DNA from 4 places in the Mesobacillus sp. AQ2 genome. Region 2 is predicted to be linked to each of the others. Evidence: riboswitches for the same ligand, from Rfam matches in the RefSeq annotation. Region 2 holds a riboswitch; each other region holds the start of a gene.

Region 1 (4,214 bases), 190 kb from region 2:
TTCATATTGTAGGCCCAGTGATTAGTCGGCCCATGTCCATGTCCATTTCCGATCATCAGCGGGTTGGCAATGGCTGCCTGGATGAACTCCTTAGCCACCGAAACCGCTTGATGGACCGAAGAACCTTTTGCAAGCTGTGCTGTGATAGCTGCAGAAAAAGTACAGCCTGTTCCATGGGTGTTATTCGTTTCAATCCTTGAAGTGGAGAAGTAAGCAAATTCCTTTCCGTCAAAGAGGACATCAATAGATTCGTTTGTTTCCTCATCATGGCCGCCTTTTATCACTACATTTTTCGCTCCAAGGGCATGGATTCGTTTGGCCGCTTCCTTTTTTTCATCCGTACCGCGAATCGACATGCCTGTCAGCACTTCGGCTTCGGGGATATTCGGGGTGATGATGTGACAGAGCGGAAGCAAATGTTTTTTCAGGGCCGATACAGCCTCCTGCTGGAGCAATGAGGCTCCTCCCTTCGCAATCATGACAGGATCGACAACAACCTTATCCCAGCCGAACTGCTTTATTTTTTCCGAGACCGCTTGTATGATTTCCGCGTTAAAAAGCATTCCTGTTTTCAGGGCATCCGCTCCAATGTCCTCACCGACTGATTGGATCTGTTCGCCTACCGCCTCAGGGCTCATCGGAAAAACTCCCTGGACACCAAGCGTATTTTGCGCGGTAACAGCAGTCAGGGCAGATGTGCCAAATACCTTCAGTTCCTGGAATGTCTTCAGGTCAGCCTGGATTCCGGCTCCGCCGCCGCTGTCAGATCCTGCGATTGTCAGTGCTTTTTTCATATTCATTACCTCCATTTTTCGAAAGAACTTTTATTGTAGATTTCCTCAGCATCCAAATGGTAGAGCTGGTTCAGGAACTCCACTTGAAAACTCCCTGGTCCCTGCAAGGCACTTTTGTCAGCGGCAACTTCGGCTGCCACTCCGTAAATGCTCAATGCAGCAGTTGCTGCTTTCAAAAAATCCTTTTCCACTGCTGTGAATGCCCCGATTACTGAGGTCAGCAGACATCCAGCACCGGTTACCTTCGTAAGGATTGGGTGTCCATTTCTGACGACAAACGTAGATTTCCCATCTGTAATAACGTCTTCTTTCCCTGTCAGTGCCACAATTGTGTTCAATTTTTGGGCAGCGGATTCTGCCAGCTCGATCACATCCCCATCTGAATCCCCTGCGTCAACACCCCGTATGTTCCAGACTTCCCCTGCTACATTGGCAATTTCCGCGGCATTTCCTCTGATGACCGAAATCTCCAGTTCGTCCATCAGCCTTATTGCAGTTTCCGTGCGATAAGCAGTCGCCCCGGCACCAACCGGATCAAGAATGACTGGAACTCCATGCTCATTTGCCGCTTTACCGGCAATCGACATGGATTCGACGACTTGTGGCCTCAACGTACCAATATTCAGCACAAGGCTGCCCGCTATGCTTGCCATTTCGGCAACTTCCTCTTGTGCATAGGCCATCACTGGAGATGCACCAAGAGCCAGCAGCCCATTGGCCGTAAAATTCGTGACCACAACATTCGTGATGTTATGTACAAGTGGATTCTCTCTGCGGACCTTCTCCAGCAAACCAGCAATCTCTCGTTTTTCCATTCCAATTCCTCCTTCATCCATCCTCAGACCGCCATCTGCGACCTCAATTCCTTCTCCTTAATCCATCACCAGGCCGCCGTCTACGACCATATTTTGTCCGGTAACTGCACGCGCCCATGGTGAGGCGAAGAACAAAATTGAGTCTGCAACTTCTGCGGGATCGGTGACTTTTCTAAGAGGTGTGGACGATTCGATTAGCTGGAATACTTCCTCAGAAGTAGCTGAGCTTGCGTCGGTCATTTTTAGCAGTCCTCCCGAAACCATATTGACGGTAATGCCATACTTTCCAAGATCAATCGCCATATTCCTTGTGAATCCCAGCAGCGCAGCCTTGCTTGTTGTGTAGTCATGGTAGGCGACAACCGGATTCTGGAAGAGGTTCGTGCCAATATTGATGATTCTGCCAAACTTCTTTTCTTTCATATTTGGCAATCCCGCCTGGATGGTATTCAATGAACCGCGGACAGCTCCTTCAAGCTGCTGTTGGTAATCCTCCCAGCCTACTGCAAAAGCATCCTTATTCGCCACAGGATCAAACTTGAAATTGACCAGTGCATTATTGACGATGGTCGTAATCGGTGTCCCAAAATGTTCTTTTGCCAACCTGAACATGCTTTTGACCTGTGCAGGATCACGCACATCCGCCCTGAGAGCAAGGGCATTTTCGCCAATGGTCTCTGTCAGAGCCTTTGCCTTTTCTTCATTCTGAAAATAGTTGATGACAACTTTTGCACCTTCCCTTGCAAAAGCTTTGACCGTTTCTGCACCAAGGCCACGGCTTCCTCCAGTTATTAAAACTACTTGATCTTTTAACTCCATTTGTGTCAACCTCCTTAAAATATAAAAAGCCAGATCCATATATAATGGACCTGGCTTAAAAGCAAAGTAAGAAAATTTCTCTCACACTACTTTCCTACGCTGGTATTACCCAGATCAGGTCCGAAGGGTTAAAAGACTTAGCGTCTTCCTCTCAGCCCGCAGCAGGGCACCCCTAGTAGTAAATCGAATATTCAATTGTCTTTATCCTAGCCTTATCTCCTATATATGTAAAGTAAAAAGTTCATATTCTGCTATTTTTCAGTTCTTCTTTGATTTCTTCCAGTAGACTAAGCTGCTGGTCCTGCTTTTGGATGATACTTGCAGTTAATTTTTGCAGTGTAATCGTTATCGACCAGAGTGACAGCAGCAAAACAATGATGACGCCAAGATCAATCATCTTTCTTTTTCCCTTCGGTTAAATCGTCAAATGGAGTGTAATGATTGCTTGGCAAATTACCGGAGCGGATTATCTTGAAAATCAGATAAAACACGACAAACAGCACTATGAACGTGAAAAAATACCCCATACTGTCCAGCCTCCTTTACTTTCATTATACAATAAACATGATACAAAAAATGGAATTTTCATTCTTTTTAAAATGGTCTTCTTGATCATCTATGCTAATATGAAAATATACATATGAATGGGAGATGAAAGCAATGAAAAACGAGATAATCGAAAGATTCACCTCTTATGTCAAAATCGACACACAGTCCAATGAAAACAGCGAGAAAACTCCATCGACCGAAGGCCAGCTCACCCTTGCCAATATGCTTGTCGAGGAACTAAAATCGATTGGCATGGAGGAAGTCACGATTGATGAAAACGGTTATGTGATGGCAACACTTCCTGCAAATACCGATAAGGAAGTCCCAACGATCGGGTTCCTTGCCCACGTCGATACGGCAACTGATTTTACAGGCAAAAATGTCAACCCGCAGGTTGTCGAAGACTTCGATGGCAATCAGATCATCCTGAATAAGGAGCAGAATATCATCCTGTCGCCAGCGGATTTCCCTGAACTGCCTCAATATAAAGGCCATACATTGATTACGACCGATGGAACGACTCTTCTCGGTGCTGACAACAAAGCAGGGATTGCCGAAATCATGACGGCGATGGCTTATTTGATCAAGCACCCTGAAATCAGGCATGGTAAAATCCGTGTTGCTTTCACCCCGGATGAAGAGATTGGCAGAGGCCCTCATAAGTTTGATGTAAAAGCATTCAATGCAAAATTCGCCTACACCGTTGATGGCGGCCCGCTTGGCGAGCTGGAGTATGAAAGCTTTAACGCAGCCGGCGCCAAGGTGACTTTTAAAGGAAAGAACGTCCACCCCGGAACAGCAAAGGGCAAAATGGTGAACTCCGCCAAAATCGCGATGGAATTTAACAGCAAGCTTCCTGCCGAAGAAGCGCCTGAGCATACAGAAGGATATGAAGGCTTCTTCCACCTGAGCTCGATTAATGGGGATGTCGAGGAGACGACGCTGAGCTACATCATCCGTGATTTTGACCGTGACAGCTTCCAGGCACGCAAGGAATTGATGCAGAAAATCACCAATGAACTAAGGCTTACATACGGCGAAACCCGGGTTGAACTTGAAATGAACGACCAGTACTACAACATGAAGGATAAAATCGAGCCAGTAAAAGAAATTGTCGACATCGCCTATGAAGCAATGGAAAACCTCGGCATCAAGCCAATCGTCAAACCAATCCGCGGCGGCACTGACGGCTCTCAGCTAAGCTATATGGGATTGCCGACACCGAATATTTTTACCG
Region 2 (4,214 bases):
AATTTTGCAGTTCGTTTTTAAGTGTGCAAGCTCTTTTCTCATAATAAGCTTGAATTTTATAAAGAAAACTAGGTCATTCAATCCAATTTAGTAGTCAATAGCAACAAAGTTTGAGAAAAGAGCCTAAATAAAAGACCCTGCCGGCACCGGCAAGGGTCTTTTTGTGATGTTAGTTCTCCATCCTTATTAATGGCAAAAGCATGATGAATGAAGTTTTATCTGGCTCTGATGAGCATGCAAGTATGCCTTTGTGCTTCTCGATTATTTCCCGGCAGACAAATAACCCTAGGCCGGTTCCGAGCGTTTTTGTTGTGACGAATGGCTCGAAAATCGTCTTCAGCAACTGGTCGGGAATGACCGGTCCATTATTGGAAATCTCGATTTTTATATGTGTATCATTCACGAAGTATCCCTTGATTTCAATTTTAGGGTCAGCACGATACTGGCTCAACACATCAATTGCATTAAAGATGATATTGATCAAGACCTGTCTGATTTCATCGGAATATCCATACAATTCCATGTCATCTGCTACTTCCTTGGCAATCCGTACATTGGTGTCGAGGATGCTGGGATAAAGGAAATTTAAAACCTCATCAATCATTCTGTTTAATGAGAAAAGTTTTTTTTCCTTTCCAATTAGTTCTTTTTTAGAAAGAAGCAGAAATTGAGAGATCCGGAAATTGAGTTGTTCAAGCTCCCCGGAAATGATATCAAGATACTTCATATCCTCGTGTTCGGATCTCAACAGCTGGATAAATCCCTGGATAGAAGTCAGCGGATTGCGGAATTCATGGATAAAACTTGACGTCATCTGGCCGAGCAATGTCAGCCGGTCCTTATGGGTGGAGTCGATGAATTGGTTTTTTTCCTCAATGATTTTGTTTTTCTGTTCATTGTAGTAAGATACTGCGTAATACAGGAAGGTATCAAAACAGTAATTGATTCGGTTGATGGACTCCTGCATATCTTCCCATTCCATATTCATTTTGTGCAGGTGCTTGTAAAGTACAGATCGTCCTGAATTGACATTGTAGACAAAATCCCCAATATTGATGTCTGCGCGAACTCGTTCTTCTCCTACCATAAAGGCAAGTTTTTGGAGGTGGTCCTCCAGTTCTTCATTTGTCTTGGAAAAAACAGAGAGAATGATTTCATACATTTTCTCAGCGTTCTTGGTTATTTTTTCTTTATATGGATCATCTTCCGAGACGATGATTTTTACAGCCCAGTCGGCAATGAGTTGTTCCCTTTCACTAGTCAGGAAGCTAAGCAAACGGTTATCCGTGATTGGCAGCATTTTATTAAGTCCCCCAGTTTTTCTTTTCGATATTAAAGATTCGAGGTGCAGCTCGAAATCCCTTTGTCGAAAATTGAGAACATCCGCTGAATAGCGTCGAATCGATAAAAACGTGACAAAAGACCGATATTTTTAGCAACTTGAGGTGAGATTTGTCTTTTTTGATTCGACAAGGATTGGAAAAATAATATTTAACTTGTGATAAGAAAGAAGAAGTAGTATATTCATAGTGTAGAAACTAAATAATAACCACAAGGGGAGCTGCCAGAGAGCAGCTGAGAGTGAGCGGCCGAGTTCTTACCCTTTGAACCTGTTAGTTAATGCTAGCGAAGGAATGTGGATGCGATAGGAAAGCAATCATGGGAATCCTATATCGATCCCCTGATTGCTTTTTTTGTTTCTGAAGCAGAAAAGGCGTGTTGAAAACGGACCTCATTCTGGAAAGAAGGAGGAACAGTTATGAAGCAAAAACAAACATTATTTTTAGTGGAAGTGGCAGTGTTTTCCGCACTGGCTTATTTGTTGGATTTATTCTCGGGATTTTTATTTTCTCGAATCTGGCCGCAGGGCGGTTCAGTATCAATCGCGATGGTACCGGTTTTCCTGATGGCATTTCGCTGGGGAATCAAGGGAGGAGCCATCACAGGGCTTCTGCTGGGACTACTGCAATTCATCCTGGGATTCTCGCAAATATTCCATCCTGTCCAGGGAATCATCGATTATTTGATGGCTTTCACTGTATTAGGGTTTGCCGGTATTTTTGCAAGACAGATCCAAGAGAATATCAGGAATGGATATAAAAAGAGGTGGATAGGATTGATCATCGCGGGGACCTTCCTTGGAAGCCTGCTTCGCTTTATCGCCCATTTCTTTTCCGGCTGGGTCTTTTTCGGAGTTTGGGCGCCAGAAGGACAGCCGGCTTGGCTGTATTCACTCATCTATAACGGAACCTATATGATTCCAAGTATGATTTTAAGCGCAATTATCATTATTCTTGTCATTGGCTATGCTCCATCAAGGATGGTCAAATCGACACTTGTAAGCAATAAAATGTGATATATCAAGGAGAGCTGACAATTCATTCAGCTCTCCTTTTTCACCTTTATAATATACCCGTTAAGGTATGTGATGAGCGTGAAACTGAAACTCGGAAAAATTGTCAATTCTATGGAGTTTTCCATATTCTCATATGTTATAAGTGTGTTTTGTGATTTATGTCACAGTGAAAGTGACCTGAAACTGATTAAATAAAGATAATCATTCTCAATTAGATATAAAAAACTAACAAACTGAAAAAAGGTGATGGCTATGCTGGGAAAATTAAAGACTGGTGAAAAAGGCCGGATCATGAATATTGCTGGAACTGACAAATATGTCAGAAGAAGATTGCTTGATTTCGGGATTTCTGAAGGATCGGAAGTATGCATAAAATGCATTCTGCCTTTTGGCGGCCCGGTCATGGTTGAATCATGCGGCCAATGCATAGGTATCCGCCGCAAGGAAGCATTACGGATCGAAGTGGAGCGAGTATGATGAACATAGCGCTTATCGGCAATCCGAATACCGGAAAAACTTCGTTATTTAATAACTTAACAGGATCATATGAATATGTTGGCAACTGGAGCGGAGTAACGGTCGAAAAGAAAGTTGGCCTTTTCAAGAATGGAAAGGATCAGCTGATTGATTTACCAGGAGTCTATACGCTCAATCCATTGTCGAAGGATGAGGGTGTGGTTACGAACTTTTTCCTGGAGGATTCGTTCGAGAAACTTTTGAATATCCTCGATGCGTCGCAATTAAGGCGTAATTTGCACCTTACCCTGCAGCTTCTGGAATATGGCGCCCCGATCACTATTGGTTTGAATATGCTTGACGTTGCAAAAAACAGGGGCATACAAGTCGATATTGAACAGTTGTCAAAATCATTAGGGGTCCATGTTGCTCCTGTCGTGGCAAGATCAGGAAAGGGCTGTAACGAACTTGCTGAACTTGCGACAAGAGAACCGTCAGGAACTGGCAAAACAAATCTTGTGTATTATGGAAAAGCAATAGAGGAGGGAATCCTCCAGCTGGGGCTGAAATTGGATGGGAGGACACGATTTCCTGTTCGCTGGCTGGCCATTCAATTGTTTGAAGGGAATCCCTATGTTAAAAACTATTTGACTGCCTTTTTGCCATCGGAAGAAATCGAATCACTTGTCGACTCTATCATTGTTACAGAGCAACAACAATCAGGGAGCAAACAAGCGCTGGACCAGGTAATACATCGCAAAAGAAGTGAAGCGATAGATAAAATTGTATCTGCTGCTACAACGAGACCGGAAAATGGAAAAATACCATTGACTGAGAAAGTTGATATGATTGTGACGAATAAATTCCTCGGGATTCCGATCTTCCTGGTCATGATGTATATCATGTTCATGCTTACCTTTGACTGGCTTGGCTTCCCGCTTTCAGATAAACTGGACACAATCTTATCCGGACCTGTGACAGCTGGTATCGCGGCGGCACTTAACTGGGCAGGAGCATCCTCATTTATAAAAGACCTTGTGCTTGATGGAATTGTGGCCGGGGTAGGTGGAGTTCTTGTCTTTGTACCACAAATCTTCATTTTGTTCTTTTTCATTTCCCTGCTCGAGGATTCAGGGTATATGGCCCGTGTCGCGCTAGTCATGGACAGGTTGATGGAATCTGTAGGCCTCAACGGGAAGGCATTCATCCCGTTGATGATCGGTTTCGGCTGCAATGTGCCAGGCATCATGGCGGCAAGGACGATTGAGACACCAAAAGAGAGATTAATGACCATCCTGCTGACGCCGCTGATGTCATGTTCAGCCAGGCTTCCTGTATATGCTTTGTTTGTAGGTGCTTTTTTTACAGGGCATAAGGCCGCTGTGGTTCTTAGTTTGTATGT
Region 3 (4,214 bases), 600 kb from region 2:
CTTAATGGAAAGTACCTGGCCATTAAGAGAGGGATTTTTTGTTATTGAAAATTTATTTCTGCGGCGATAGTTCACTTTCTATGACCCATTTATGGTTTTTTACTTCTTTACCTGTTTCAGTATTTTTGAAATCTACCATATAAACCGTTGTTTCTTCGGCTGAATCAATTACAGCAGTGGCTCCATTCATCCCCTTCATATGGTCTGCATTCAATTTGACTTCATCGCCAGGCTTGAATGGTTCTTTGCCTGCGTTCTCAATTTCTTCATGAATGACCCATTTATGGTCCTCTACGCGTTCACCACCATTTGTAGGAGTATAGGAAACCGAATAAACTGTTGTATTATAGGCTCCTGCAATGGTTGCAACTGCCCCGTCCATTCCCTTCATATGTTTTGCGTGCATGACAGCTTGGCTCCCAACCGGGTAGGTTGGATTTTCCGCAACTTCTAGTTCTTCGGGAACCTCACCTGAACTTGAATGATCCATTTCCATATGTTCATTGGATTCTTCCGTTTTTTTATCTGCGTTATTTTCAGGTGGAGCTGAAGTGTTGTTGTTTCCGTTACAAGCAGATAAAACGAGAGCCATAATCAGAGTGATTATAATGGACAAAAATTTATTGGATTTCATTAAAAATCATCCTTTCTTCTATTTGGATTTTTTAATCAATACAATTCCCTTTGCAATAGGATGGTTCGATTGGGTTTCAACTGAATATGCCAGGGTTAAAAGTTCTTCCTCACTTATTCCCTGGACAGGAAAAATATCTGTTACTCCGAAGTTTCCCTCGGTTAGTGTCCCCGTGTTATCAAAAACAATCCGAACTCCTTTATATGTCCCTTCGGATGCCACTCTATTAGGAATTAACAATCCCTTTTTCGCTGCTATGGCGGTTGACCGTGATGTTACTAAAGGACCCGCCAAACCAAGTGCATGGGGGCAAGCGATAATTAAAACAGTAACCATTCGTTCCAAAGCAAATTCGAAATCACCTGTGGCAGCCCAATAGGCAAGTGTAATGATACCCGCAAGAACTGCTGCGCAAAATAGCCATTTATGCCATTGTGGTTCCTCCTTTCAGAAGTATCAAAGTTAACCATTATTTTTCCGAAAACAATGTCCTAATCGCGTGATAAGCATTCGATATTTTTATACCCTACACCCCTATCGTAAAACTTATTTTTTATATGGCTTTCTAACAGAAGAGGTACTGTATGAACTTGAAATGAGGGATTTTTTAAAAATGATTAATAACATAAGTCAACCAGCCTTTACGAAGCTGTGTTAATCGTCTTCATGTTTTTAGAATAATGATAGAATTTCATGTAATTATTTGTACTCTCTAAGGAAGAGGGAGAATTTGGTCGGTATTTGTCTAAGGGCTTCTTTAGCTAAACTCCTTGAAAGTGTGTTCTATTGTCCATATAGGCAATAAGCACTCTATTGCTTAAAAAACTTTTCTTTATTTTTCGTATTGTGTATACTCGAAGGGAACTGAATAGCAATAACTAGGGGTGCCCAATAGCTTGGGCTGAGAAAGGGACGCGTTAAAGTTCCTTGACTCTTTGGACCTGATCTGGATCATACCAGCGTGGGGAAGTTGACAAGTGCACAGTCTTTTTGTGCAGAGACATTCGCGGTTAAAGCCGGTCCATCTTTATGTGGGCCGGCTTTTTTACATACTAGGGAACTTCCCAGGTGCCAGATCTCGTCCCTCAATTTTAAAAAAGGGAGAGATGATCAGTGAAAACAGCAAAATCATTAAACCAGGACAGCATTTCGATTATGGCAAGCTTCTCTGGGAGCAAAAAAGTCTATGTGGAGGGCTCGCAGCCTGATATTAGGGTTCCGATGCGAGAGATTGAATTAAGTCCGACCAGCGGATCTTTTGGAGAGGAAACCAATGAGCCGGTTCGCGTATATGATACGAGCGGTCCCTATACGGATCCTGCTTATACACCCGATCTTAGAAAGGGTCTTCCTCCACTGAGGAGCAGGTGGATTCAGAGACGAGGGGATGTTGAAGCGTATGAGGGCCGGAAAATAAAGCCCGAGGACAATGGATACTCAAGTGAGCATGACCCGCGGGCAAATGATAAGGTTTTTCCGGACCTATCGCGTAAGCCATTGAGGGCGAAGGAAGGGAAGAATGTTACCCAGCTGCATTATGCCAAAAAGGGAATCATTACGCCGGAGATGGAGTTCATAGCGATACGGGAGAATATGGACCCGGAATTTGTGAGATCTGAAGTGGCAAGGGGCAGGGCCATCATTCCTTCCAATATCAATCATCCTGAGACTGAACCCATGATTATCGGCAGGAACTTTCATGTCAAAATAAATGCGAACATTGGGAACTCGGCCGTCTCCTCGTCCATTGAGGAAGAAGTGGAAAAAATGACGTGGGCTACCCGATGGGGTGCAGATACAATCATGGATTTGTCTACAGGAAAAAACATTCATACGACACGCGAATGGATTATCCGGAATTCAGCTGTTCCGGTTGGCACTGTTCCGATTTACCAGGCGCTTGAAAAAGTGAATGGCATTGCTGAGGACCTTAGCTGGGAAGTGTTCAAAGATACCCTGATTGAACAAGCTGAGCAAGGGGTTGACTACTTTACCATCCATGCAGGCGTCTTGTTGCGGTATGTTCCGCTGACTGCCAGACGATTGACCGGAATTGTCTCAAGAGGCGGTTCGATCATGGCACAATGGTGCCTTCATCACCATAAAGAAAACTTCCTTTATACACACTTTGAAGAAATCTGCGAAATCATGAAGGCATATGATGTGGCCTTCTCTCTGGGAGATGGTTTGCGCCCGGGATCGATTGCTGATGCCAATGACGAGGCCCAATTTGCTGAGCTCAAAACACTTGGGGAGTTGACGAAGCTTGCGTGGAAGCATGATGTACAGGTAATGGTTGAGGGACCCGGGCATGTTCCGATGCATTTAATCAAGGAGAACATGGATAAGCAGCTGGAGATTTGCCAGGAAGCTCCATTTTATACACTAGGACCGCTAACCACTGACATCGCGCCGGGATATGACCACATTACATCTGCGATCGGAGCTGCGATGATCGGCTGGTACGGTACAGCTATGCTCTGTTACGTAACGCCAAAGGAACATTTGGGACTGCCGAACAAAGACGATGTGCGTGAGGGTGTGATCACCTACAAAATTGCCGCCCATGCCGCTGATCTGGCAAAGGGCCATCCTGGAGCGCAAAAAAGGGACGATGCCCTGTCGAAAGCCCGTTTTGAATTCCGTTGGAGAGATCAGTTCAATCTTTCATTGGATCCTGAACGCGCATTGGAATACCACGACGAAACATTGCCGGCTGAAGGTGCAAAAACTGCTCACTTCTGTTCTATGTGCGGACCTAAATTCTGCAGCATGAGAATCTCCCATGATATCCGGAACTATGCAAAAGAGCATAAGCTAGAGCCGGAGGACGCAATCAAGAGGGGACTTGTTGAAAAAGCAGAGGAATTTAAAAAAGCCGGAGGAAAGCTTTATCAATAAGAACTGATTAAAAAGGCGAGCCGCTTTCTATTTTTATCTAGTAATCTCTTAAGTCCGTCTTTTTGCGCCTATTTTCACACCTTTAAGTCGATGAATACATCGTTCAGGTAACTTTTTCCCAAACTCATGGAATGGTCATTTAGCATTTTTTACAGGTTTAATTGATTAGTAATTCCGTATGCGAAGGGGATAAATTGTCTATTAAGAGCCATTTCACTTTCTCTGTTGCGTTTCAATCATAAACTGGGGCCAGCGTGAATGTCACGATTAGTGTTGGGCCTCGGTAAGGAAAACTTCTTCAAAGCAGCAGATGACAGCTTGTATCAAGCGAAAAGGAACGGCAAGAATCAAACCATAATCGCGGAAATATCCAAAAAAGAACCTGTGTAGACGACTCGAAACGGAGTCAATTACACAGGTATTTTTGTACATCATGTTTCTTTAATGAGGGTCGGGGAATACATTACACTTAAGGGTGTGAGACTACAGAACCGTCCCTCTGTCTAAAAGAAAATGATCTTCTTTTCACGTCTGCCAGCTTCATTTTACTCTATATGGTTGAAGCTGTAGGTTAAGTCCTGCTGCCTTAGGGAGCAGGAGTATGATGACATAACTTGTCACACTACTCTATAGTGGCTGTGCCAGGAATTATGAAAATTGACGAATTAATGAACTGCAT
Region 4 (4,214 bases), 1.6 Mb from region 2:
AGCTTTTGTTTTTGTCCTCCTGAAAGGCTTTGTATCACACGCTTCTTCATGGGAAGCATATCCACCAGTCCAAGAGCATTACGTATCCTTTGTTCAAATTCGGTTCTCGGAAGCCTGATGTTCTCAAGTATAAAGATTAATTCTTCTTCAACTGTCTGCATGCAGAATTGAGAATCTGGATCCTGCATGACCAAACCGATTTTTTGATTGATCTCTCCAGGAGCGAACGAGGAGATCTCAAGGCCTTTATATTGGATGCTTCCAGTTTTGATTCCGCCGATAGAGTCTGGATAAAGATTATTTAGACAATAAGCGAGGGTGCTTTTCCCGGAACCGCTTGGACCAAGTATAAAAATGTTCTCATTTTCATTAATATTAAAAGAGATATTTTCAAGTATGGAATCGTCCTCAAACTTGAAGTTTAAATTGGAGACTTCAAGCAAGGGAGTCTTATGCTGGCCGCTCATCGGCAAGCTTTTCCTTTCTTGCTTCTTTTCCAAGAGGGAAGCTATTCAGTGCCCCGGTCCTGGCAAGGCTGTCACTTATGTATTTGCCTGATAGTCCGGCTAGCAGTGCCCCGCTTAATAATCTTACAAAAAACATTGCTGCCACATAGCCTGGGGATAAAGCAGAAAATCCTCCCAAAAAATATCCCCAGACAAAACTGGTGATGGAAGATCCCATACCTGCAGTAATCAGTACCCATGTTGAGTAGTTTTTCCATTTTGTTGCGGCGAAGACTGCTTCAGCTCCCAGTCCCTGAATAAGACCTGCAAGGATCAGTCTTGGTCCTACGGCATTTCCAAGCATAACTTCTATTATGGCCGCTATGGTCTCTGACAGTACAGCTGCTCCAGGCTTTCTGATGATATAGGCAGCGATGATTGAAACAATGAACCAAATACCAAAAATCAAATCATAGCCTATCATACCGAATAACCCGACCAGAACATTTCCCACCTGTAAAAAAAGCAGGTACACGACACCGAAAACGACTGCAAGGACGGATAACACAATCACTTCACGAAGTTTCCAATTTTCGATCATTATTTTGCCTCCTTTCTTGAAGGACTATTTGCTGACATGGTTACAGTCATTACAATATGGGAAGAATCACTGGACCTCGCTCCGTCAAATGCTTTTTCTAAACCAGTGAATACCTGGTTCGCATCCCCATCAAGCCTGGAGGCATAATGCACTCCGCCACCGAACACACCTTGTTCCTCAACGGTCTTAATTTGATCCATGATTACCTCCATATAATTCGCTATTCCCAGTGGATAGAGTGCGAACTGGCAGGCAACTTCCTGGCTGATGCTGTTTGAGAGTTTTTCATTTAGCAATATGGAGTCTTCTGCCATCAAGGTATCGCCTGCAGAATCGCCAGGGCATCCATTTGAAAAGGTAGCATTCAGGACTACATGGTCTCCGCCTTTTGAAGCATTTAAAAAGATTGCTTTAACAACATCAAATACATGTTCAGACCGCCCGCGTGCACAGGTGCTAATATCATCTGTCTTCATCCATACTTTTGTTGTGTCTACTTCTTTCAGTGCTGACAGGATTATTTCCACGAATCTGTCTGACATGGGGTAAATCGAAAATCTTGCCCCAGTAATCTCGCTTGTACCGCACAAATTCTTTTCCATTTTCTCAACGACTCCCTTTTTTTAAGTCTCGGAAAAACAAAAACTGCATCCAGCGTGATGGATGCAGTCGAATACTATCGCTTATAAAAAAGGGGAACGATGAGTTTCTCCCGCACTTCCCCACGCTGGTATTATCCAGATCGAGTAATAAGGGTCAGAACAAAGTTCTTCTCAGCAAAAAGCTCCCCTAGTGCAAAAATCTATGCAGTTGTTGTTTCCAAAATTATCTTAAAGCAATTGTCCGGAATTGTAAATGGTTAATTATTTAAAAATAAATCATTCATAATCCTGGTGAAAAACCTTTCTAAGGCGGTATTCATCCAGAGTACCAAGTTCACTGTTGAGAAGCAATTCCATTTCCTCTAATGCACTTTTCGTAACCAAAGGATCACTTATGGCCCAGTTAACAGTATAAACGAAGTAATAATCTTTGATTTGGCGGAAAATAACTACGGAGTTAGGATACTTGTCAAATTGAGCTTTAATATTATATCTTTTTGTGTATGACCATATTGTCAGTTTCATAGATTATCTCCATCTTTTATCTTCTAAAAGGCATATATTTATAAGATACCCCTTGCGGATGGGGCGGAAACTGGTTCCGGGAACAACATAGTGTTTTATACTGAAGGAATATGCTAAAATAGAGGTCGTTGCAGTATAGTTAGCGACATATATCTACATAATATCAGATTGCTAGCAGATAGATAGAAGTTTTTGAAGGAGTTGGAGGGAAGTCAGCATTATGAATGAAGCCCAAAGGATTCAGTTAAACGTCAGGGTATCCAAAGAGACCTCGGACAAGCTTGATGAAATTGTAGAATACTATCAGGAAAATACGAAAATTGGCAGGATCTACAAAGGTGATGTTTTGACAGATATTATCGAAAAATCATATGAAATCATGCTCAAACAGAAGAGGCTGAATAGATAAAAACAGTGTGACAAATTGTCAATGAGTAAATGTGGCAAAATATTGAACAAAATAGTTGCGCTAATCAATAATTAGTCGTATTATTTAAATAATCTGAATAAACGATAAGGTGGTTATTGATTATGATGCGTATGGCAATTGCAGGTGTAGCCGGCTTTGTCCTTGTGTTCATTGAATCATATATTGTCATGGTCCTAAAAAATTATGAAGCGATCGATTTTGGGGGGATCGCCCCGTTTGTCAGTGTCTGGACAATGAATTTTTTCCTTGTTTTCTCAATTTTGACCCATATTAAATTTTGGTATGAAGACCGTGAAGCTCAGCGTGAAGAAGAAGCTGCAGAAAGAGATAGGTTCATCAGTTAATTAAGACGGAGAAAGGCAAAATCGCCTTTCTCTTTTTTTTTATTATGCATTTTCCCCATTTTCAATTCGGTCACGTTCTGCTTCTTCAGCCGCAATCCTTAATTCCTGGAAGAATAGCTGATCATTGCACACCATGCTGTGCTGCTGATCATGTTCAAGTTCCTGTTCAGATTTAATAATGTTGTTTTGCTCTCTTTTCACTTGATTCATCCTCCTTACTTTAAACTTCTCAGTGTTTAATTTCCCTTACCTGCAAAAATCATGCAAACATATTTCTATTTTCAAAGTATTTTCCCAATACCAATATTTATACAAACCTTTAATCAAGCTTGGCCGGATGAGGAAGACTATATCAAAAATAGTAAAGGAGTTAGCCCAAATGGAAGCCATTTATTATTATGATGATCAAGTTCATTATCTTAAAATTGAGATTTTAGCAACTTCTAAGGAATCATCTTGGCAGGCTTACGTTTTTGACGATAATTGGAATGATATCCTTAGCAGTGCTTCATCTATATCCGAGAGGTTCACAGAGACAATCGAGTTTGCTAAGGAAGCATTTGGCATCCGAGGAAGGCTATCTATAGTGGAAGATCTTCCTCTTGATAACTCGCTTAAGGAGGCATTGGAGATAATGTTATTCCATTTGCAGGCATTGCTATTTTCGTCAGCTATCTTAGTAGAAAACGACTGCGAAGCATTGGAACGTTATGGTTTTACAAAGGAAATCACAGCTGAGGGAAGAACTTTTTATCTCCTCGTCTCTGATGAAGCGGAACAGGACTCATGCAGGTTTTTATAAGCCAACACGAGCAAGTTGATTTATAAGAATGAAGCCTTTTCTTTTCTAAATGAAAAGTCTTTTTGTATGCAAGAGCAAAGATTATTGCCATGGCAGTGTTTTAAAAAACACCAATAAAAATGGTTAATGTTTATTCCTGAAAGGGTAGGAGAAAGGGGAATGATTTATATACAGAAAGGAAGATGAGGCTTTGTCTGGCAAAATTAATGTAACTATCAACGGTGCCGAAGTGACGGCTGACGGAAATCAAACAATCCTTCAATACCTTTCAGACAGCTCGATTGAGGTACCAAATGTATGTTTTCATCCAAGCCTTGGACCTATCGAGACATGTGATACCTGTATTGTAGAAGTGAACGGGGAAATGGTCAGATCGTGTTCGACCGTCCTTAAAAACGGCGATATCATCGACACAGTTGCGCCTGATGTCAAGAAGGCACAAACAATGGCAATGGATAAAATCC

What was found. A riboswitch is a leader RNA that binds a small molecule or an ion and turns the genes downstream of it on or off. The one in region 2 is predicted to bind thiamine pyrophosphate.
Region 1: linked by a shared signal. The riboswitch ahead of QNH36_RS05430 (3-oxoacyl-ACP reductase) and the one ahead of thiT (energy-coupled thiamine transporter ThiT) in region 2 are both predicted to bind thiamine pyrophosphate.
Region 3: linked by a shared signal. The riboswitch ahead of thiC (phosphomethylpyrimidine synthase ThiC) and the one ahead of thiT (energy-coupled thiamine transporter ThiT) in region 2 are both predicted to bind thiamine pyrophosphate.
Region 4: linked by a shared signal. The riboswitch ahead of QNH36_RS14310 (YkoF family thiamine/hydroxymethylpyrimidine-binding protein) and the one ahead of thiT (energy-coupled thiamine transporter ThiT) in region 2 are both predicted to bind thiamine pyrophosphate.

The regions. Positions count from the first base shown of each region.
Region 1 covers NZ_CP126080.1:1,094,224-1,098,437, reverse strand. The annotation lists gene thiD (bifunctional hydroxymethylpyrimidine kinase/phosphomethylpyrimidine kinase) at 1-800, opposite strand, end outside; gene thiM (hydroxyethylthiazole kinase) at 800-1,609, opposite strand; gene QNH36_RS05430 (3-oxoacyl-ACP reductase) at 1,667-2,428, opposite strand; TPP riboswitch at 2,503-2,612, opposite strand; gene QNH36_RS05425 (hypothetical protein) at 2,670-2,825, opposite strand; gene QNH36_RS05420 (DUF3951 domain-containing protein) at 2,818-2,955, opposite strand; gene pepT (peptidase T) at 3,089-4,214, shown strand, end outside.
Region 2 covers NZ_CP126080.1:1,288,071-1,292,284, forward strand. The annotation lists gene QNH36_RS06390 (histidine kinase N-terminal domain-containing protein) at 170-1,300, opposite strand; TPP riboswitch at 1,545-1,652, shown strand; gene thiT (energy-coupled thiamine transporter ThiT) at 1,760-2,356, shown strand; gene QNH36_RS06400 (FeoA family protein) at 2,609-2,833, shown strand; gene feoB (ferrous iron transport protein B) at 2,833-4,214, shown strand, end outside.
Region 3 covers NZ_CP126080.1:689,102-693,315, forward strand. The annotation lists gene QNH36_RS03465 (YdhK family protein) at 53-634, opposite strand; gene QNH36_RS03470 (HAD family hydrolase) at 653-970, opposite strand; TPP riboswitch at 1,505-1,619, shown strand; gene thiC (phosphomethylpyrimidine synthase ThiC) at 1,790-3,535, shown strand; gene QNH36_RS03480 (hypothetical protein) at 3,794-3,925, shown strand.
Region 4 covers NZ_CP126080.1:2,850,045-2,854,258, reverse strand. The annotation lists gene QNH36_RS14320 (ABC transporter ATP-binding protein) at 1-467, opposite strand, end outside; gene QNH36_RS14315 (ECF transporter S component) at 451-1,047, opposite strand; gene QNH36_RS14310 (YkoF family thiamine/hydroxymethylpyrimidine-binding protein) at 1,047-1,649, opposite strand; TPP riboswitch at 1,750-1,848, opposite strand; gene QNH36_RS14305 (hypothetical protein) at 1,926-2,174, opposite strand; gene QNH36_RS14300 (hypothetical protein) at 2,395-2,583, shown strand; gene QNH36_RS14295 (hypothetical protein) at 2,706-2,948, shown strand; gene QNH36_RS14290 (hypothetical protein) at 2,991-3,149, opposite strand; gene QNH36_RS14285 (hypothetical protein) at 3,328-3,750, shown strand; gene fdhF (formate dehydrogenase subunit alpha) at 3,941-4,214, shown strand, end outside.